3 regions of the Nocardiopsis sp. NPDC049922 genome follow, and region 1 is predicted to be linked to each of the others. Evidence: predicted binding sites of a transcription regulator. Region 1 holds the regulator's gene; each other region holds the start of a gene.

Region 1 (7,157 bases):
AGCCGCGGGGCCGGGAGGCCGCGCGGCGCGCCGTGGCCGCGGGGCTGCTCGACCCCGCGGCCCACGACGCGGGCCGCGCCGTCCTCACCCGCGGGGGGCGGCTGCTCGCCGACGCCGTGGTCCGCGACCTGACCTGACCCGCGTTCCTCCGGGCGCGCGGCCCCTCACGGGACCGGGACTACTTCACCCAGGTGACGTTGAACGGGTAGCGGTACCACTCGCCCCGGTTGGCGGCCAGGCCGCCGAGGATGCCGAAGACCAGGCAGACCACGGCCACGACGATCCACGTCAGCACGCCGATGATCACCAGCGTCAACAACCAGGACACCACGATCCCGATCGTGATGAGCAGCTGGAAGTTGAGCGCGTGCGCCGCCTGGTCGCGGACGAACGGCGACTCGTCCTTCTTGACCAGGTACACGATCAGCGGGACGAGCCAGCCGAATCCGGAGAAGAAGAACCCGGCCAGGCCGCCGCCCAGGTGGGCGATCAGGCCCATCTGCCGTTCGGCCTGGTTGGGCTGGCCGGTGGTGGCCGACGAGGGCTCGGCGCCGGGTGGCGGCGCACCCGGCTGGTAGCCGCCCGCCTGGTACCCGCCCGGCATCTGACCACCGGGCCGGTAACCGCCGGGAGGTGGGCCGTAGCCGGGTCCCTGACCGGGCGGGGGCCCGCCCGGCGGAGGCCCGTACCCGGGCTGGCCGCCGCCCGCGGGACCGCTGGCCGGTGGCTGGTCGCCCGGGCCCTCCTGGCCCTGTTGCCGCCGCTCCCGGTCGTCGGGTTCCTCAGGAGGTGGTGTGTTCGGGTGCGACATGGCGGTGTCCCTTCGTGCTGACTCACTCAGGCACTCATGGGGGGACTACTTCAGGAGTCGGATGCTCACCGGGTAGCGGTACCAGATTCCCTTGTTCGCGTTGGAGGCGCCCAGGACGCCGAGGACGATCGCGAGGATCCAGATCAGCGCGATCACGGCGATGCCGATCCAGGACAGCCCTGGGAAGAAGATACCCAGTCCGATGAAGACCACGCAGGCGAAGACGTAGGGGATGAGCAGCGTCAACTGGAAGTTGGCCGCCTCCGACGCGTGGTGCCGCACGGTCGGCGACTGCTCGCGCTTGGCGAGGTAGATCGCCAGGGGCGGGATCCAGCCGAGGAAGGCGACCACGAACCCGGACAGGTGCGCGATCATCGACACGAGGGTGCCGTCGTCGCCCCGCGCGGGCTGCTGGCCGTAGGGGCCGGGCTGGCCGTGGGGCGCCTGGGCGCCGGGGAACCGCGGAGGCTGGGGCTGTCCGAACCCCGGCTGGCCGGGCTGACCCGGCTGGGGAGCGAACCCGGACTGGGCGGCCGCGAGCTGCTGCCCGTAGGACTGCGGCGGCGCGGCCTCCGGCTGCGGGGCGTACGGCGACTGCCCGCCGGACGGCTGCGCCTGTCCGTGCTGGGCGGGCGACTGCGGAGGGTACGCCTGCCCCGGGGCGCCGGGCGGCGGCGCGAAGCCCGGCTGGCCGCCGTACGGCTGCTGCCCCTGCACCGGCTGGCCCTGGAACCGCTGCCCCGCCTGGTCCGGCGCGGGCTGCTGGGGGAAGGCCTGGGGCTGCGGGGCCTCCGGCTGGGGGGCGTACGGGGACTGGGAGGCCTGGCCGTAGTCCGGCTGCCCACCTGAGGGCTGCCCGTAACCCGGCTGCCCGCCGGACGGCTGACCCGCCTCCGGCCGCGGCGCGTACGGCGACTGTCCACCGGAGGACTGCGCGTATCCGGGCTGGCCGCCGTACGGCTGCTGCCCCTGCACCGGCTGGGCCTGGTACTGGGGCTGCCCCGGCTGGGGGGCGTAGGGGGACTGGCCGCCGGAGGGCTGGCCGTAGCCCGGCTGACCGCCCGAGGGCTGTGCGGCGTCCGGCTGCGCGTACCCCTGGGGATGGGGCTGGGCGGCCTCCGGCCGCGGGGCGTACGGCGACTGCTCACCGGACGGCTGGGCCTGCCCGGGTCGGGCGGGCGGCTGCTGCGCGTACCCCGGCGCCTCGGCCTGGTCCGGCTGTCCCGGAGCGGGCTGGGGCGGCTCCGGCGGTTGGCCCTGCGGGTCCTCCGGGGACGGGGGGTTCGTCGGGGTCTCGCTCATGCTGTTCCTTGGCTCCGCTGCTGAGGGGCGGTTGTTCTCTGTGGGGCTGTGCCGACGACCGCGGAGGGCCCGGGACGGGCGACCGGCACGACCGGACGCAGGGCGTCCTCGCCGTCGCCTGGTGTGAATCCTAGTGTTCGCCGGGATGCGGTCCCGTAACGAAGTCGATGAGCTCCTCCACACGGCCGAGAAGGGACGGTTCCAGGTCGGCGTACGAACGGACCGACCCCAGGATCCGGCGCCAGGCCTCACCGGTCTCCACGCGCCAGCCCAGGGCCCGGACCACCCCCTCCTTCCAGGGGATACCCCGGGGCACCTCCGGCCAGGCCGCGATGCCCACGCTGCGGGGGCGCACCGCCTGCCAGACGTCGACGTAGGGGTGTCCGGTCACCAGCACGTGCTCGCCGCGGACCCGTTCGGTGATCCTGCTCTCCTTGGAGCCGGGCACCAGGTGGTCCACCAGCACGCCCAGCCGACGGCCGGGGCCGGGCGCGAACTCCGCGACGATCGCGGGCAGGCCGTCGACGCCCTCCAGGAACTCCACGGCCACGCCCTCCACACGGAGGTCGTGGCCCCAGACCCTCTCGACCAACTCGGCGTCGTGCACGCCCTCGACGTAGATGCGGCTCTCACGTGCCGTGCGCGCCCGGGCGTCCGTCACCGCGATCGAGCCCGAGGCGCTGCGCAACGGGCCTCTCGGGGCGCCGGCGGGGCGGACGAGGGTCACCGGCTCGCCGTCCACCAGGAACGCCGCCGGCTCCAGGTCGAACACGCGGCGGCGGCCGTGCCGGTCCTCCAGGGTCACGGTCGCCTTGTCCCAGGCCACCACGGCGCCGCAGAAGGTCTCCTCGACGTCCTCCACGACCAGGTCCCGGCTCAGCGGCGTCTCGCGGACCGCGCGCCCGCCGGGTCGCCGCCGGTCCTCGGCCAGCACGTCGCGGCCGTAGCGGCCGGTTCCCTTGGTAGCCACGGTCGTGCAGTCTACTGGTGCGGGGCCCGCGCCCCGTGAGGCGATCGGGCGTGGCCGACGACACGGCCGCGACGCGCGCGCCCGACGCCGTCCAGGCCGGACGGGAAGGGAAGATCGGGGAGGGGCGGCCGCGTTACTACCCGCGGGTAGCCGACCGCGTTTGCTACCGGGCATAGAATTAGCACTGAGGACCACGGAGTGCCAGGAGGTGGCGAGTTGCTGGATGAGCGCAAGCTCGCGGTCCTGCGTGCGGTCGTCGAGGACTTCGTCAACACCAACGAGCCCGTGGGATCCAAGGCTCTCGCCGACCGGCACCGCCTCGGGGTCTCACCCGCGACCATCCGCAACGACATGGTCGCCCTGGAGGAGGACGGCTACATCACCCAGCCGCACACCAGCGCCGGGCGTGTGCCGACCGACAAGGGCTACCGCCTCTTCGTCGACCGCCTCTCCTCGGTCAAGCCGCTGTCGGTGGCCGAGCGGCGGGCGATCGAGTCCTTCCTCACCGGAGCCGTGGACCTCGACGAGATCATCGCGCGCACGGTGCGCCTGCTCGCCCAGCTCACCCGCCAGGTCGCGATCGTCCAGTACCCCTCGCTGACCCGTTCGTCGGTGCAGCACGTCGAACTGGTGCCCCTGGGGGCGATGCGACTGATGATGGTCGTCATCACCAACACGGGCCGGGTCGAGCAGCGGGTGATCGACGGTGCGGGCGAGATCAGCGAGAGCGCCGTCGCGGATCTGCGCTCCATGCTGAACCGGGCCATCGCGGGACTCCCCCTCGGAGACGTCCCGGACGCGGTGGACGACCTCCCCGCCCAGGTCGACCCCGAACACCGGCCCATGGCCGTCTCGGTCCTCTCGATCCTGTTGGAGAGCCTCGTCGAGCGGCACGAGGAGAAGATCGTCCTGGCCGGGACCGCCAACCTCGCGGCGGTGGACTTCGCGGCCAGTCTGCGGGACGTTCTGGAAGCGCTGGAAGAGAACATGGTCCTCATCCGTTTGCTGGGTGAGGCGAAGGACCCTTCGATGCTGACCGTGCGCATCGGCGAGGAGAACTTCCACGAGGGTCTGCGGTCCACCTCCATCGTGTCGGCCGACTACGGCGTGGGAAACCAGTCGCTGGCCAAGATCGGAGTCGTGGGTCCCACCCGGATGGACTACCCGGGAACGATGGGCGCCGTGCGTGCGGTGGCCCGGTATGTCGGACAGATTTTGGCAGGACAGTAACTCAGTGGCCAGAGACTATTACCAGGTTCTCGGGGTGCGTCGTGACGCGTCCAAGGACGAGATCAAGAAGGCGTACCGTCGGCTCGCACGCGAGCTGCACCCGGACATCAACCCGGATCCCGCCACCCAGGAGCGCTTCAAGGAGGTGACCCAGGCCTACGAGGTCCTCTCCGACGAGAACAAGCGCCGGATGTTCGACATGGGCCAGGACCCCTTCGCTCCGGCGGGCGGCGGCCCCGGCGGCTTCGGCGGCGCGGGCGGGTTCGCGTTCGACGACATCATGAACGCGTTCTTCGGCGGTGGTCAGCCCGGCGCGCGCGGTCCGCGTGAACGGGTGCGCCGCGGACGCAGCATCAAGATCCGCGTCGAGCTGGACCTGAAGGAGACCGCCTTCGGCGTCAGCAAGGACATCACCTTCCCCACGGCGATCCTGTGCGAGACCTGCCAGGGCGAGGGAACGGCCGCCGGATCGCACCGCAGCACCTGCGACATGTGCCACGGCCAGGGCGAGGTCTCCCAGGTCACCCGCTCCTTCCTCGGGCAGGTCATGACCTCGCGCCCCTGCCCGCAGTGCTCCGGCCAGGGCACGGTCATCACCGACCCCTGCGCCGACTGCGCGGGCGAGGGCCGGGTGCGGGAGAAGGTGACCCGCACGGTCAAGATCCCGGCCGGCGTCGACGACGGCACCCGCATCCAGCTCGCGGGCGAGGGCGAGGTCGGCCCCAACGGCGGACCGCGCGGCGACATCATCCTGGAGATCGTCCAGCGCCCCCACCCCACCTTCGAACGCCGGGGCGACGACCTCCACTGCACGGTGACCGTTCCGATGACGGCCGCCGCACTGGGCGCCTCCTTCGCCTTCGACACCCTCGACGGCACGGAGAACATCGACCTGCGCCCCGGCACCAACTCCGGTCACGTCATCACCCTGCCGAACAAGGGCGTCACCCACCTCGACGGAGGCGGCCGGGGCGACCTGCGCATCCGCGTCGACGTGGAGACCCCCTCCAAGCTCGACGAGGAGCAGGAGGCCCTGCTGCGCAAGTTCGCCGAGCTGCGCGGCGAGGACCAGTCGCCGGGCCGGTTCAGCCCCGGTCACGGCGGACTGTTCGCCAAGCTCCGCGACGCCTTCGGAGCCAAGTGACCCCGCCGGTCTTCCTGGTCGGGACCGCCGACCTGGCGGCCGACCGGATCGAGGTGTCGGGTCCGGAGGGGCGGCACGCGGCCGTCGTGCGCAGGATCCGCGAGGGCGAGACGGTCGACCTGTCCGACGGCCTCGGTCGGCGTGCGCGCTGCACGGTGACCGGGGTCGCCAAGGACGGGATCGTCTGCCAGGTGGTCGACCGCTGGGACGAACCGGAGCCCAGCCCGCGCCTGACCGTCGTCCAGGCCCTGCCCAAGGGCGACCGCGGCGAACTGGCCGTGGAGATGATGACCGAGGCCGGGGTGGACACCGTCGTGCCCTGGGCGGCCGAACGCTGCGTCACCCGCTGGAAGGGCGATCGGGCGGCCAAGGCCCTGGGCAAGTGGCGCGCCACCGCTCGGGAGGCCGCCAAGCAGGCGCGGCGCGGACGGCTGCCGGAGGTGGCCGACCTCGCCGACCGCACGGCCGTGGCGACGCTGCTGGCCGAGACGGACCTCGCCGTCGTCCTGCACGAGGACGGCGCCCGGCGCCTGGCCGACCTCGACCTTCCCCGGGACGACGGGGCCGGGATCGTTCTCGTGGTCGGCCCCGAGGGCGGCTTCTCCGACGCCGAACTCGACGCCTTCGCCGCGGCCGGGGCGGTCCGCGCCCTGCTGGGGCCGACGGTCCTGCGCACCTCCACCGCCGGGGTGGCCGCGCTGTCGGTGCTCCAGACGCGCACCGGGCGCTGGTGAGGGGCGCCCGGTCCGCTGACGGTCGGTCAGTGCACCGTGGACTCCACCGGAGCGGTGGTGGTGTCCCTGCCGCCCGCGCTGTTCCCGGGGGACTCGCCGCCGTTGCCCGTCCCGCCCGAACCGTCCTCCTGGCCCGAGTCGCCCTCACCGCCGCCGTTGCCGCCCGTGCCGCCCCCGGAGTCCTCGTCGGTGGGCTCGTCGTCGGGGGTGACGCACTCGCCCTCGTCAGCGGGGGGCGCTGACGGCTGGGCACCGCCGTCGGAGCTCTCGTCCCCGGCGGGGGAGGCCTCGACCGCCGAGCAGGTCTGCGTGGCCTGGACGTCGTCGGGCGACGAGGACGGCGCTTTCGAGGGTTCCGGGGTGGGCGTCGGCTCGTCCGCGGGCTCCGGCGCAGGCGCCGCCACGCCACCGCCCGCGTCGGGGGCGGGCGCGGTGGTGGCGACATCGTCCTCGGACGGCTCGGCCGCCTGGGGCGCGCCCTCGCGGTCGGCGCCCGCCGGGACGATCTCCAGCACGTGGTCGCGGACCTCGGGGCTGGAGACGACCACGGACGCGGCGATCAGGACCGCTCCCGCCACCGCGAGCGTCGGTCGTAGCCAGGGCAGTCCGAACCACGCCCAGCCGCGCCCGCGTTCGGTCCGCTCGCGGATCAGGTTCAGGGCCTCGGCGGAGGGCTCGACCGCGTCCGCCTCGGATCTCAGGATCGAGCGGAGTCGGTTCTCGAACGCGTCGTTCTCGGATGGACTGGTCATGTCGTCTGCTCCAGGACAGAGCGCAGTGCGGAGATGCCACGGGACGTGTGACTCTTCACCGCGCCCTTGCTGATCCCCATGGCGTCCGCGATCTGCGCCTCGGACAGGTCGCCGTAGTACCGGAGCACGATGGCCTCTCGCTGACGGGTGGGTAGTTTACGCAGGGCCCTGATGACGGCCTCGCGTTCCAACTGACTCATGGCGCCGTGTTCCG
Region 2 (7,157 bases), on a different contig from region 1:
CCGGCGGTCGCCGGAGGCTGCTGAGCCGCCGCCGCGGAACCGCGGCCCCGAACGGGGCGGTCCCGTCCTCCACCCCCCGGGAGGACGGTGCCGCCCCGTTCGTCGTGTCCGGGGCCGGTCGGCCCCCGTCGACGCCGCTCGTAGGCTGGGGGCACCGAGACGGACGAGGGTGGAGATGTCGGCGACGCGGCTGTTGGTCCTGGGCGTGGTGCGGATGCACGGGCAGGCACACGGGTACCGGGTGGGGCGGGAACTGCTCTCCTGGAACGCCGGGGAGTGGGCCAACGTCAAGTGGGGCTCGATCTACCACGCGCTGCGCAAGCTGAGCCAGGAGGGGAAGCTGCGGGAGTTCGTGGCCGACGGCGACGACGTGGTCGACCGCACCTCCTACGCGCTGACCGACGACGGCGAGGCCGAGTTCCACCGGCTGCTGTGCGCGGCGTTGAGCCACTCCGGCCACGACCACGCGTTGCTCTGCGCCGGGGTCACCCTGATGACCGCCTTGCCGCGGGCCGAGGCGATCGCGATGCTGGAACGGCGCCTGGCCGGGCTGGAGGAGGTCGGCTCCGAGGTGCGTTCGGCGTCGGGTGAGGGCCATGACAGGCCGCCGCACCTGGCCGAGCTGTTCGGCCTCTGGCGGTCGACGATCGATGCCGAGACCGGCTGGACCCGTCGACTCATCGACTCCCTGGGCGAGGGACGCTACACGATGGCCGACGACGACGCCGGCGCCTTCGGCCTGCCGCCCACCGGCGACTGACCCCCGGGCCCGCCTACCGGTTCCCTCCCCTGACGGCGTTCAGCAGCCACGCGTTGGCCTCGGCCGCCTCGTCCGTGCGCCGGGTCAGGGTGAGCCGGGCGGCCTGGAGCGCGGTGTCGGACTCCAGGTCGGGGGCTCCGGCGAGTGACCCGTGGTCGCGTCCGCGGGTCTCGGCGAGGACGTCGGCGAAGGCGCCGCCGCTCGCGGCCAGCCGTTGGCACTGCTCCCATTCCTCGTGGGCGGTCAACGCCCGCTTGACCGGGCCGATGTAGGACTCGGCGCGGTCGACGGCCGCCGCGTGGGCGGCACGCACCTCGTCGAGCACCGCGATCTGGGGGCGCATGGCCTCGCGCACGCGGTGGGACGCGGCCCTCCCGTCCAGGTCGTTGATCTCCCGCGCGAGCGGTGCGATACGCCGCATCGATTCGGCCAGTCGCCACTCCTCCTCCCGGAGCACCAGCAGCGCGTCCCGCCCGTCGAAGCCGGGCGTCAGCACGGTCTGGGCCCTCTCCACAGTGCCGATGACCTCCCGCATCCGCCGCAGCCGGTCACGGTCGGCGCGGGCGATCTCGCTGGGCAGGACGAAGCGGTCGCGGGGAACGCGCACCTCCTGCTTGGGTGCGCCGCCGACGAAGCTGTTGAAGGTGACGAGGTGGAGGATGCCGAAAGGGAACCAGGCACCGAAGGAGGACATCGGGATGGCCCAGATCCACCACGGGAGGATGGTGGAGGCGCCCGTTCTCAGCGCGTTCCGCAGCCGGTCCTCCTCCGGCCGCGGCGGCAGGTAGAGGAACAGGCTGGCGCACCCGGCGGCCATCGACCACCACCTGCCGTACAGGTACTGGACGGTGATCATGAGGGCGATCGAGAGCACCAGCACGGCCACACCGCGCACCGCCCGCCCGAACCGGTGGCCCCGTCCGACGGGCGCGGTTCCGGGCTCCGTGGCGATGAGGGAGTCGGGCTTCTCACGCACGGCGCGGTGGATCGCCTCGGGGAGGGTCGGGTCGAGGATGGGGAGTTTGTTCATGCGGCGGCCGATCCGTGTCGGTGCGGCGCGGGAGGCGGGCGCCGTCGGTCCTCTGACGCGTCCGGGGCGGTGGTCGGTTCCACCGTGCGGCGGGAGATCCGGCGAGACGTATTAAAACTTGAATACTGCCGATCGATCGGGCACACTCGTCCTCACATTCAAGTTTTAATACTGGAGCGAGGATGATCCACACACGGGAGCTGACCCGGCACTTCCGGGTCGGCAAACGGACGGTCGAGGCCGTCCGGGGCGTCGACATCGACGTCGACCAGGGAGAACTGGTCGCGTTCCTGGGGCCCAACGGAGCCGGGAAGAGCACGACCCTGCGCATGCTCACCACGTTGCTCGCACCCACCTCGGGCACCGCCGAGGTGGCCGGACGCGACGTACGCGCCGAGCCCGCCGAGGTGCGGCGCCGGATCGGGTTCGTCGGCCAGGGGCACGGCGCCGGGGACGACCAGCTCACCCGCGACGAGCTGTACACCCAGGGCCTGTTGTACGGGCTCGACCGGCGGACCGCCCGCCACCGCTGCGGCGAACTGCTCGATCTGCTGGAACTCGGCGAAGCGGCCGACCGCGTGGTCGGCGCGCTCTCCGGCGGTCAGCGCCGACGCCTCGACATCGCCATGGGCCTCATCCACCGCCCCGGACTGCTGTTCCTCGACGAACCGTCCACCGGGCTCGACCCGCAGAGCCGCGCCAACCTGTGGGGCCACGTGACCCGCCTGCGCGAGGAGTTCGGCACCACCGTCGTGGTGACCACCCACTACCTGGAGGAGGCGGACGGCGTGGCCGAGCGGGTCCTGGTCATCGACCACGGCCGGGTCATCGCCGACGGCGCCGCCGACGAGCTCAAGGGCCGGGTCTCCGGCGACCTGGTCACGTTCACCACCGAGGACGCGGACTCCGCGCGACTGGGGGCCAAGGCCGTGGAACCGCTGCCGTCGGCCGGGACGGCGGAGGTCGTCGAGGGGGCGGGCCGCGACCACGAGGTCCGCGTCCGGGTGGAGCGCGGCGACTCCGCCCTTCCGGGGCTGCTCCGCTCGCTCGACGAGGCGGGCGTCACGCCGCTCACCGTGAGCGTGAGCCGACCGACGTTGGACGACGTCTTCCTGACCCTGACCGGACGCAGCCTGAGAGAGGGAGAGCGATGACCGCGCCGACGAGGACGGAACCTCCGTCGGAGACCAAGGTGAGGGGAACGATGGCGCGCGACACCTGGATCGTCTTCCAGCGGCAGGGGCGGCTGGTGCTGCGGCGACCCGCGCTGATCCTGTTCGGGATGCTGCAGCCGGTGCTCTATCTGGCGCTGTTCTCGCCCCTGCTGGACGGGCTCGGCGGTCCCACGGGCGAGGGCTCCTGGCAGTGGTTCGTGCCGGGGCTCCTGGTCATGCTCGCGTTGTTCGCGGGCGGGTTCGCGGGCTTCGGTCTCCTGCCCGAGATGGCGTCGGGCGCGCACGAGCGGCTGCTGGCCTCCCCGGCGAGCCGGGTGTCGCTGCTGCTCGGACGGGTGCTCGCGGACGTGGCCATGGTGGTCGCGCAGACGCTGCTCGTCCTGGCGCTGGTGGTCGTGTTCGGGTTCCGGGTCGCGCCCCTGGACGCCGTCGTGGGCCTGGCACTGCTCGCGGTGCTCGGGGTCGGGCTGTCCACGCTGTCGTACCTGGCGGCTCTGGCGGCCAGGCAGACCTATGTCTTCGCGCCGGTGGTCCAGGGCGCTCTGATGCCGCTGATGCTGTTGTCCGGGGTGCTGCTGCCGATGGATCTGGCGCCGGGGTGGCTGTACGCGCTGTCGCGGCTGAACCCGATCGCCTACGTGGTGGACGCCGAGCGCGCCCTGTTCGCCGGGGAATGGGGTTCGGCGGTGGGCGTGGGGTGGGTCGTCGCGCTCGGCCTGGCGGTCGTGGCGCTCGCCGTCGGCGCCCGCTCCGTGCACCGGTCGGCCCGCTGACCTGGACCGGGTGGCCCGACCGTGTCCACCCAGCGCGAAATCCGCACGTCGTTCCGGATCGTCCCAGGTAAACCCTGGTGAGAGGGCTGTGGAAATCGTGACCACATCGTTTGCACTCTCCAGGGGCGAGTGCTAAAAAGGGACCTGGTTAGCACTCGCCTTTCCTGAGTGCTAACCAGGATCGAGGCTGCGAGATCGCGGCGGCCGGCAGAGGGGTTGCCGGTGCGGCCGCGGTCGTCCGTCGCGGGCGCACGCCTCGTCCCATCGCGTACCAGCCCGGTCACGGGAGGACAAGAACTCAATGGCAGCCAAACTGATCGCGTTCGACGAGGAGGCCCGTCGCGGCCTCGAGCGTGGCATGAACCAGCTCGCTGACGCCGTCAAGGTCACGCTCGGCCCCAAGGGCCGCAACGTCGTCCTGGAGAAGAAGTGGGGCGCCCCCACGATCACCAACGACGGCGTCTCCATCGCCAAGGAGATCGAGCTCGAGGACCCGTGGGAGAAGATCGGGGCCGAGCTGGTCAAGGAGGTCGCCAAGAAGACCGACGACGTCGCCGGTGACGGCACCACCACCGCCACCGTGCTCGCCCAGGCGCTCGTCTCCGAGGGTCTGCGCAACGTCGCCGCCGGGGCCAACCCGATCGGTCTCAAGCGCGGCATCGAGGCCGCCGTGGCCCGCATCAACGAGGAGCTCGGCAAGCTCTCCAAGGACGTCGAGACCAAGGAGCAGATCGCCTCCACCGCCTCGATCTCCGCCGGCGACACCCAGATCGGCGAGACCATCGCCGAGGCGATGGACAAGGTCGGCAAGGAAGGCGTCATCACCGTCGAGGAGGGGCAGACCTTCGGGCTCGAGCTGGAGCTCGCCGAGGGCATGCGCTTCGACAAGGGCTACATCTCGCCCTACTTCGCCACCGACCTCGAGCGCATGGAGACGGTCCTCGAGGACCCCTACATCCTCATCGTCAACTCCAAGATCTCGAACAACAACGAGTTCCTTCCCGTCGTGGAGAAGGTCCTCCAGGCCGGCCGTCCGCTGATGGTCATCGCCGAGGACGTCGAGCAGGGTGCTCTCCAGACCCTGGTCGTCAACAAGATCCGCGGCACCTTCAAGTCCGTCGCCGTCAAGGCCCCGGGCTTCGGTGACCGCCGCAAGGCCCAGCTCGGCGACATCGCCGTGCTGACCGGCGGCCAGGTCATCACCGAGGAGGTCGGCCTCAAGCTGGAGAACACCGAGCTCGACATGCTCGGCCGCGCCCGCAAGGTCGTCGTCACCAAGGACGAGACCACCATCGTGGACGGCGCCGGTGACGCCACCGCGATCGCCGGTCGCGTCAACGAGATCCGCAACGAGATCGAGCGGACCGACTCCGACTACGACCGCGAGAAGCTCCAGGAGCGTCTCGCCCGCCTGGCCGGCGGCGTGGCCGTCATCAAGGCCGGCGCCGCCACCGAGGTGGAGCTCAAGGAGCGCAAGCACCGCATCGAGGACGCCGTCCGCAACGCCAAGGCCGCGGTCGAGGAGGGCATCCTGCCCGGCGGCGGTGTCGCCCTGCTCCAGGCCAGCGTCCCGGCCTTCGAGAAGCTCGACCTGGACGGCGACGAGGCCATCGGCGCCGACATCGTCCGCCGCGCCATCGCCGCGCCGCTGAAGCAGATCGCGGTCAACGCCGGCCTCGAGGGCGGCGTCGTGGCGGACAAGGTCAAGAACCTGGAGCCCGGTTTCGGCCTCAACGCCGCCACCGGCGAGTACGCCGACCTGTTCAAGGAGGGCGTCATCGACCCGACCAAGGTCACGCGTTCCGCTCTCCAGAACGCCGCCTCCATCGCTGGTCTGTTCCTGACCACCGAGGCCGTCATCGCTGAGAAGCCGGAGAAGGCCGCGGCTCCCGCCGGCGACCCGACCGGTGGCATGGGCGGCATGGACTTCTAGGTTCCGCCTGGAGTCCGAGGTCCGGTACGCGACCTCGCCCGCGACGACCGGGTGGCCCTTCGGGGCCGCCCGGTTTCGCTGTTTCCGAGGGTGATCGGTGGCGTGGGCACTGTTCCAGGAAAATCTCGGAAGCTATTCTGCGAAGTGTCGGGTGGACACGGACACGGAGCGTTAGTGTTCCTGTCCGGAGGTGCAACGCGAAATGAGTCTTGCCGTGACTGAACCCCCTGTCCAGGAGGGGCCGTCGAGATGGGACTACCTGCTGCGCACCTGGCAGGAGCTTGACGTGCCCGACGGCTGGCGGGCTGAGATCCTTAATGACAACGGAGTCGTTCTGGTGCCCCCTCCGTCTGACCCCCACAACATCATCGCGTCGCTGGTCCACCGGGTGTTGGTTCGCTCGGTTCCAGACGAGTGGCACGTCTTCCAGACTCTGGGTGTGCAGGTCTCGGCCGTCGAACGGCTCTACGTGCCGGATGTGATCGTCATGCCCGAGGATGTCGTCCTCGACCCGTCCCAGTCTCCGAGCCCGGCCGAAGAGGCGTCGCTCGTGGTGGAGATCGTGTCCAGGAGCAGCATGAGCACCGATCGCGACAAGAAGCTCTGGGGCTACGCGTACGCCCCGGTTCCGCTGTACCTGCTCATCGATGCCTTCGCCGGGGAGGGCCCCTCGGTCACTCTCTACGAGCGCCCCGGCAACGGACGCTACAACCGTGCCACCACCGTGGAGTTCGGGGACAAGATCAGCCTTCCGATGCCCTTCAACCTGGAGTTGGACACCTCCAGGTTCCCCGGCCCCGACAAGTGGTGAATCGGCTGGACCGGTGCTGAGCCCCACCCCTCGGAGCCGGGCTCAGTCCCCGTGCCAGGCGCGCCACAGCCTCGCGTAGGCGCCGTCGCGCGCGAGCAGCTCGTCGTGCGTGCCCAGTTCGCTGATCCGGCCGTCCTCGACCACCGCGATCCGGTCGGCGTCGTGCGCCGTGTGCAGGCGGTGCGCGATCGCCACCACCGTGCGGCCCGCGAGCACGCCGCCCAGTGAGCGTTCCAGGTGGCGGGCGGAGCGCGGGTCGATGAGCGACGTCGCCTCGTCGAGCACCAGCACCTCCGGGTCGGCCAGCACCAGGCGGGCCAGCGCCAGCTGCTGCACGTGGGCGGGATCGAGTGTGCGCTGCCCGGAGCCGACCCGCGTGGCCAGCCCGTCCGGCAGCGCGCGGACCCAGGTGTCGGCGTCCACGGCGGCCAGGGCCTTCCACAGCGCGTCCTCGTCGGCCTCCTCCTCGTCCAGCGCCAGCGACAGGTTCTCCGCGACCGTCCCCCGGAACACGTGGCTCTCCTGGCTCAGCAGGATCGCCCGGCGCCGCCGGTCCTCCGGCGGCAGCCCCGACAGCTCCGCGCCGCCCACGCGGACGGCGCCCGAGGTCGGCGGATGGATGCCCGCGATCAGCTTCCCGAGCGTCGACTTGCCCGCCCCGCTCGGCCCGACCAT
Region 3 (7,157 bases), on a different contig from region 1:
TCTCATTCGGGGCGTGCGTGATCACCGCCACACAACTGGTCCAACGCGTGCAGCAGTACCGGTTCCAGCACGTCCATGCCGTCCTTCACCCCGCCCCTGGATCCGGGCAGGTTGACCACGAGCATGCGGTGGCCCTCCCGTTCGGCCACCCCCGCCAGTCCGCGCGACAGGATCGCCGTGGGCACGCCCTTCGCCCGGCCCTCGGCGCGCAGCGCCTCGGCGATCCCGGGGATCTCGAAGGACAGCAGCGGGCGGGTCACCTCGGGGGTCAGGTCCTGCGGCGTGAGCCCGGTGCCGCCGGTCGTGAGCACGGCGCCCGCCCGCATGTCCAGCGCGCGGTCGAGGGCCTCCGCCACGGGCAGGCCGTCCGGAACCACCCAAGGACCGACGACCGCGCACCCCAGGGCGCGCAGCCGTTCCGCGATCACCGGTCCCGACCGGTCGGGGTACACCCCGGCCGCCGCCCGGTTGGAGGCCGTGACGACCACGACGCTGGGGCCCGCGCCCGGGCGCTCACTCACCGCGCCTCCAGTGCCCCTTCTTGCCGCCGGTCTTCTCCTCGACGCGCACCCGCGTCACCTCGGCCTCGGGGTCGAGCGCCTTGACCATGTCGACCAGTCCGAGCGCGGCGGTCATGACGCAGGTCAGCGCCTCCATCTCGACGCCCGTGCGATCGGCCGTGCGCACCGTGGCGGTGATGTCCACGCCGTCGTCGACGACGGCCAGGTCGACGTCGACACCGTGCACGGCGATGGGGTGGCACAGCGGGACGAGGTCGGGCGTGCGCTTGGCCCCCTGGATCCCGGCGATGCGGGCGACCGCCAGCGCGTCGCCCTTGGGCACCCCGCCCCCGCGCAGCGCGGCGACGGTCTCCGGGGTGAGCAGGACGCGACCGGTCGCGGTGGCGGTGCGCGCGCTCACGTCCTTCGCGGAGACGTCGACCATCCGCGCCGCTCCGGACTCGTCCAGGTGGGTGAAACCGGAGGGGTGCTCGGCCCGCTCCGTCCGTGGGGTGTTGCTCATCGGTCGCCTCGTCAGCACTCGAAGGTCGAGCACGGCCCTGGCCAGGCCGCGGGGGCACGCGGGGGCGTGTCCACCACGACCGTACGGCACAACCCCCCGGGCCCGGGGCACGCGGCCGCGCGGCGGCTCACCCCTCGGGCAGGCGCACGACCTCCACGACCGCACCGGCGCGCAGCTCGGTCACGTCCTCGGGGACCACCACGAGCGCGTCCGCGTCCGCCAGCGCCGACAGCTGGTGGGATCCCTGCCGGACGGCGGGCGCCACCGTCGGGCGCGCGTCCGGGCCGTGCGCGGACTCGGTGAGGACCCCGCGCAGGAAGGAGCGGCGCCCGGGCGGCGAGGTCACCGGGGAGGTCAGGGTCGCGCGCGTGGTGGGGAGCGGTCTCGGGTCCAGGCCGCGCAGCTTGCGCAGGACGGGCTGGACGAAGACCTGGAAGGAGACGAACGCGCTCACCGGGTTGCCCGGCAGGGTGAGGATCGGCGTCCTGTCCGGGCCGACCGTCCCGAACCCCTGGGGCTTGCCCGGCTGCATCGCGACCTGCGTGAACTCGACCGTGCCCTGCTGGGTGAGCACCTCCTTGACGACGTCGTGGGCGCCCATGCTCACACCGCCGCTGGTGATGAGGAGGTCGGCGCGCGTCAGCAGGCCCTCCAGGGTGTCGAGCACGGTCGCCGCGTCGTCGCCGACGAACCCGTGCCGGTGCACCTCGCATCCGGCGTCGCGGGCGGCGGCCGCGAGCATGAAGCTGTTCGACTCCCAGATCTGGCCGGGGCCCAGCGGGCGGCCGGGCTCGACCAACTCCTCCCCGGTGGACAGCACCACGACCCGCGGTCGGGGGAAGACGGAGACGGAGCGGCGGCCGACCGACGCCAGGACGCCCATCTCTCCCGCGCCGACGCGGACGCCCGGGCGCAGCACCTCGGCGCCCGCGCGGACGTCGTCGCCGGCGCGACGGACGGCGTTGCCTCCCTTGACCGGGCGGTCGAAGCGCGCGGTGGTCGTCCCGCCGTCGGTCCACTCGACCGGCACGACCGCGTCCGCCCCGGTGGGCATGGGCGCGCCGGTCATGATGCGGGCGCACATGCCCGGGGGAACCGCGACCGGGGAGCCGTCACCGGCGGCGATGTCGGCGATGACCGGCAGGGTGACCGGCTCGTCGGCGGTGGCGGCGGACAGGTCGGCGGCGTGCACGGCGTACCCGTCCATCGACGAGTTGTCGAACCCCGGCAGCGACACCGGCGAGGCGACGGCCTCGGCCAGCACGGTCCCGTGCGCCTGGAGCAGGTCGAGCTCGGTCGGTTCGGGTGGCGCGATCAGTCCGAGGACGTCGCTGACGTGCTGTTCGACGGTCTTCACGGGGGTCCTTCCGGCTCGTGGTCCACGTGGGCGCCCCAGCCGTACCGGAGGGGAACCCATGTCCCATTGTCACCAGGATGGCGCCGGGTTCCGCTCAGGCCGTGCCGCCCTCGTGGCGGTCGACGAACTCGCGCAGCCAGGGCAGCAGCTCGGCGGCCAGGTCGGGGCGGCGGCAGGCGAAGTCGACCACCGTGCGGATGTAGTCGGCCTTGTTGCCGGTGTCGTAGCGGCGGCCCCGGAACAGCACGCCGCGCACCGTGCCGCCGTCCTCGGGTTTGCGGCGGGCGAGCTCGCGCAGGGCGTCGGTCAGCTGGATCTCGCCGCCGCGCCCGGGCGGGGTCTCGTGCAGGACGGGGAAGACCGCCGGGTCGCAGACGTAGCGGCCGATGATCGCCCAACGGCTCGGCGCCTGGTCCGCGGCGGGCTTCTCGACGAGGTCGGTGACGGTGACGACGTCCTCCTCGTCGGTGGGCTCGATGCCCGCGCAGCCGTAGAGGGAGACCTGCTCGGGCTCGACCTCCATGAGCGCGACCACACTGCCGCCGTGGCGTTCGCGCACCTCGATCATGCGGCTGAGCAGGCCGGAGTTGTCGATCAGGTCGTCGCCGAGCAGCACGGCGAACGGGTTGTCGCCCACGTGCGCCTCCGCGCACAGCACGGCGTGGCCCAGCCCGCGCGGCTCGCCCTGGCGGACGTAGTGCACCTGCGCCAGGTCACTGGACTCGCGCACCGACCGGAGGCGTTCCTGGTCGCCCTTGGCGGCCAGCGCCTCCTCCAGCTCGTAGGCGCGGTCGAAGTGGTCCTCGATCGAGCGCTTGCTGCGACCGGTGATCATCAGGACGTCGCGGAGCTCAGCGGCCACCGCCTCCTCCAGGACGTACTGGATCGCGGGCTTGTCCACGATCGGCAGCATCTCCTTGGGGGTGGCCTTGGTCGCGGGCAGGAACCGGGTGCCCAGGCCCGCCGCGGGCACGACCGCCTTCGTGACGGAGGTGGAGGTGGATCGGGTCCGCGTCTGGTCGGTGTCGGCGCTCATGTCGGCACTCTAGGACAGTCCGCAGGTCACCCGTGGCCTCCACACCCGAGGCGGGTGCGAGAAGTCCCGACGCTTTCGGACCAATGACGCGAAACCGCCATCCGGTGTTCATCGTGGGTGGTACCGCGCCGCGCCCCGGTGGCCGGGCGGTGCCAGACTGGGGCCATGGACGGTGAGGGTGGATCGACGGACCGGTCGGACAAGCGGGCGCTGCGGCGGCGGATCCTGGCGGCGCGCCGCGAGCGGGCGACGGACGAGCGCGACCGCGTGGGTTCGGCGGTCCGCGACACCCTCATGGACCTGCCGTGGCTGGCCATGGGCGGGACCGTCGCCTGCTACTACTCCGTCGGCGGTGAGCCCGACACCCGCAAACTCGTGACGGCGTTGTGGAAGCGGGGCGCGTACGTGCTGCTGCCGGTCTTCCTGCCCGGCGGCGACCTGGACTGGGCGGCCTTCGACGGCCCCGAGAGCCTGGCCCCCGCCGGGCGCGGGCTGGTCGAGCCCACCGGCCACCGGTACGGGATCTCCGCGCTGGCCAGGGCGGACGCGGTGATCTGCCCCGCGCTGGCGGTGGACCGCGAGGGGATGCGCCTGGGGCGCGGCGCGGGGTGCTACGACCGGGCGCTCGCGCACAAGGGACCGCACACGCCGTCGATCGCGGTGGTGCACGACGAGGAGTTCGTGGCGTCGGTGCCGAGCGAGCCGCACGACCGGCCGGTGGACGCCGTGGTCACGCCCGGCGGAGGCCTGCGGGTGTTCGACCCCGACGCCGCGGTCTGGCCCGCTCCCGGGGGACGGGCGAACCGGACCGAACGGGATTAACCGACCCCGCCGAAGCGTTGTCGCTGGCGGTCGCGCCCGACGGCGCCGACGTCCCGCTCCGGTCCTCCCCGACGCGTGTGTTCGGCCCGAGGCGCTGTCGCGGCCCAGGTCGGCGAGCGATTACTATTTAGCAGTCAACGGGCGAGAGTGCCAGTTATAGGAGGACACGAACAGTGCCTACGTACCAGTACGCGTGCACCGAGTGCGGCGCCCAGATGGAGGTCGTGCAGAGCTTCAGCGACGACTCCCTGACCGTGTGCCCCGAGTGCGAGGGACGTCTGCGCAAGGTCTACTCCGCCGTGGGCATCGTGTTCAAGGGTTCGGGCTTCTACCGCACCGACAGCGGCACGTCCTCCAACAGCTCCGCGCTGACCGGCTCCAACTCCGCCGAGGGCAAGAGCGGCGGGTCGGGCGACTCCTCGTCCTCCGACTCCGCGAAGAGCACCTCCGCCGACTCCGGCTCGTCCAGCTCCCCCGCCAAGAGCACGGCGAGCAGCGGTTCCACCACCACCGCCGCGGCCAGCTGATCCGCCGCGGCCGTTGACGGCCGAGCGCCGCCGACCTCCGGCGGCGCACCGTCCACTCCGGCGCGAATCCACCCTGTGGACAACCGCCACGGCGCCCTTCCGCCGCCTAGCGTGGTGACATGGCCACCACCCCCTCCCGCCCCCACCGGCACCGCCACGCGCTCACCCGACTGGTCGACCGGCGCCGGCGCGTCCTCGCCGCCCTGCTCACCGCCGTCGCGCTGCTGACCGCGACCCTCCTCGTGCGTCCCCCTCCGGACGCCACCACGGCGGTGCTCGTCGCCGCCCACGACCTCGACCCCGCGCGTCCCCTGACCGGGCGGGACCTGGTCCGCCGCGACCTGCCCGACCACGCCGTCCCGATCGGGGCCCTCGCCCCCGGGACCGGATGGGACGGAGCCCTGCTCAACGCGCCCGTCCGCCGCGGCGAGGTGATCACCGACGCCCGCCTGTCCGATCCGCCCGCCCGCGCCTACGGCCCCGACCTGGTCGCGGCCCCGGTCCGCGTGGCCGACCCCGGGTCGGTGGACCTGCTGTCCCCCGGCAGCCGTGTGGACGTGCTGGCCGCCACCGGCCCCGGCGACCCCCACCGTCCCCGTGCCAGACCGGCGGAGGAGGTGGCCACCGACCGGCCGGTCCTCGCCGTGCCGGACGGGGACGTCCGGGGCGGGGAGGGCGGAGCGCTGCTGCTCATCGCCGCGACCCCCGCCGAGGCCAGGGCCCTGGCCGGGCACGCGGTCGCCTCGCGACTGTCCGTCACCATTCGCGGTTGACCGGCCACCAGTCGTGGTGAATGCTGGCCCAGCGCCACATCAGGCATCCCGCCTGGAGGCACGAGCACTTGTCGGCACGAGTTACGTAGGGCAGTTCCATGGACGGCTTCAAGAAGTTCCTGCTTCAGGGGAACCTGGTGCAGCTGGCGGTCGCGGTCGTGATCGGCGCGGTCTTCGCCAACCTCGTCACCGCGTTCACCGAAGGGTTCATCACCCCGCTGATCGGAATCTTCGGCGGGATCCCCACCTTCAACGAGCTCTACTTCGAGATCAACGGCAGCCGGTTCATGTACGGCGCGTTCGTGGACGCGCTGATCTCGTTCCTGATCACGGCCGCGATCCTGTACTTCTTCGTGGTCATGCCGGTCGGCAAGCTCCTGGAGAGGTTCGACAAGGCCGAGGAGGCCACCACCCGGGCGTGCCCCCGCTGCCTCACCGACGTCCCCAAGAAGGCCAGCCGCTGCGGCCAGTGCACCAGCGAGCTCACCCCGGAGACGGTCTGACCCCGCCCCTGGGGGCGGCCGTGCGCCGCCGCCCGGCCGGTGGGCGGCGGCGGGCGGTCAGCGGGTGTACTCCCAGTGCCAGGGCTCGAAGGGGCTCGACTTGGCCCACGCGGGATGCACCCAACCGAAGTCGGGTCCGTTGGCGTCCATCCAGTTCCAGCGTTCGGATCGGTAGTTCTGGATGCCGCAGCCGAGGTCGAGGGCCTGCCCCAGACCGTGGTTACTGGTTCCCGGCACGGCGGCGAAGCCCGGCGGCACCTCGCGGTACACGCGGTACTGGTTCGGCAGGTCGCGGTAGGCGCTGGTGAGACACATGTTCTCGCCGTACTCCTCCACGTACCGCATGTTGAGCTCGAAGAAGTCGGCGGCGGCGTCGGCGCGCAGGAACTTGTCGTCGTAGAGCGCGCACAGGGCGGACTGCGGCAGCTGCCCGTTGGGGTAGCCGTCGGCGTCCGACGCGCGACTCGGGTCGCACTCGGCCTGGTTCATGTACGTACCGGGATCCAGGCCCAGGCGCTCCAGCTCCTCCATGAGCTGGTTGGTGCTCTCCTCGGCCTGCTCCCGCAGCTCGTCGACCTCGGCGGCGAGCTCCACCTGCTCCAGCTGCGTGGTGGTCTGCAACTCCTGCGCCTGGCTGGCCAGCTGGACCTGCTCCTCGCGCAGGTCGGTCGCGTCCTGGATGAGCGCCTGGTTGTCCTCGGCGATCTTGGCCGCGTAGGACTGCGTCTGGAGGTCCTCCTCCAGCGAACCCGTGGCGAGCATCGCGAGGATGCCTCCGCCGGGCTGCTGGTAGAGCGTGCTGGCCAGCTGCGCGAGCGGTTCGCGCATCTGCCGGAGCTCGACCTCGGTCTGCTGCAGCTCGTGGAGGACGTCGACCAGTTCCCCCTGGGCGTCCTCCACCGCCTCCTGGCGTTCGACGTACTCGTCGGTGGCCGCCTCCAGGGCCTCCGTCGCCGCCTCGTTCTGCTCTCGCAGCTGCGCCAGGTCGTTTTCCTGCGCGGACGCCGGGGCGATCGCGCCGACGGCTCCGGACACGGTCAGGACCGCCGAGGCCACCGCCAGCGTCAGCGTCCTCAGGAGCGCGTGGCGCCGACCACGGAGGGACTCCGCGAGGGC

Evidence for each region. Region 1 encodes HrcA, which represses chaperone genes, less so after heat shock. Its sites were predicted from a motif close to TTGGCACTCTCNNNNNGAGAGTGCCAA; they were not measured.
Region 2: the regulator HrcA is predicted to act here: its motif matches at 3,848-3,874, upstream of groL (chaperonin GroEL).
Region 3: the regulator HrcA is predicted to act here: its motif matches at 4,366-4,392, upstream of AB0I72_RS02115 (FmdB family zinc ribbon protein).

Annotation. Positions count from the first base shown of each region.
Region 1 covers NZ_JBFAME010000002.1:372,582-379,738, reverse strand. Annotated here, with positions in the region: gene hemW (radical SAM family heme chaperone HemW) at 1-137, shown strand, start outside; gene AB0I72_RS05935 (DUF4870 domain-containing protein) at 179-811, opposite strand; gene AB0I72_RS05930 (DUF4870 domain-containing protein) at 857-1,186, opposite strand; gene AB0I72_RS05925 (DUF3097 domain-containing protein) at 2,244-3,083, opposite strand; gene hrcA (heat-inducible transcriptional repressor HrcA) at 3,300-4,313, shown strand; gene dnaJ (molecular chaperone DnaJ) at 4,318-5,457, shown strand; gene AB0I72_RS05910 (16S rRNA (uracil(1498)-N(3))-methyltransferase) at 5,454-6,191, shown strand; gene AB0I72_RS05905 (hypothetical protein) at 6,218-6,943, opposite strand; gene AB0I72_RS05900 (SigE family RNA polymerase sigma factor) at 6,940-7,157, opposite strand, start outside.
Region 2 covers NZ_JBFAME010000001.1:565,722-572,878, reverse strand. Annotated here, with positions in the region: gene AB0I72_RS02735 (ubiquitin-like small modifier protein 1) at 1-24, shown strand, start outside; gene AB0I72_RS02730 (PadR family transcriptional regulator) at 176-760, shown strand; gene AB0I72_RS02725 (hypothetical protein) at 774-1,790, opposite strand; gene AB0I72_RS02720 (ATP-binding cassette domain-containing protein) at 1,973-2,944, shown strand; gene AB0I72_RS02715 (ABC transporter permease) at 2,995-3,738, shown strand; gene groL (chaperonin GroEL) at 4,040-5,671, shown strand; gene AB0I72_RS02705 (Uma2 family endonuclease) at 5,886-6,482, shown strand; gene AB0I72_RS02700 (ABC transporter ATP-binding protein) at 6,525-7,157, opposite strand, start outside.
Region 3 covers NZ_JBFAME010000001.1:440,695-447,851, forward strand. Annotated here, with positions in the region: gene AB0I72_RS02090 (MogA/MoaB family molybdenum cofactor biosynthesis protein) at 3-521, opposite strand; gene moaC (cyclic pyranopterin monophosphate synthase MoaC) at 514-1,023, opposite strand; gene glp (gephyrin-like molybdotransferase Glp) at 1,151-2,380, opposite strand; gene galU (UTP--glucose-1-phosphate uridylyltransferase GalU) at 2,475-3,416, opposite strand; gene AB0I72_RS02110 (5-formyltetrahydrofolate cyclo-ligase) at 3,582-4,238, shown strand; gene AB0I72_RS02115 (FmdB family zinc ribbon protein) at 4,412-4,765, shown strand; gene AB0I72_RS02120 (Flp pilus assembly protein CpaB) at 4,885-5,538, shown strand; gene AB0I72_RS02125 (MscL family protein) at 5,637-6,041, shown strand; gene AB0I72_RS02130 (D-alanyl-D-alanine carboxypeptidase family protein) at 6,099-7,157, opposite strand, start outside.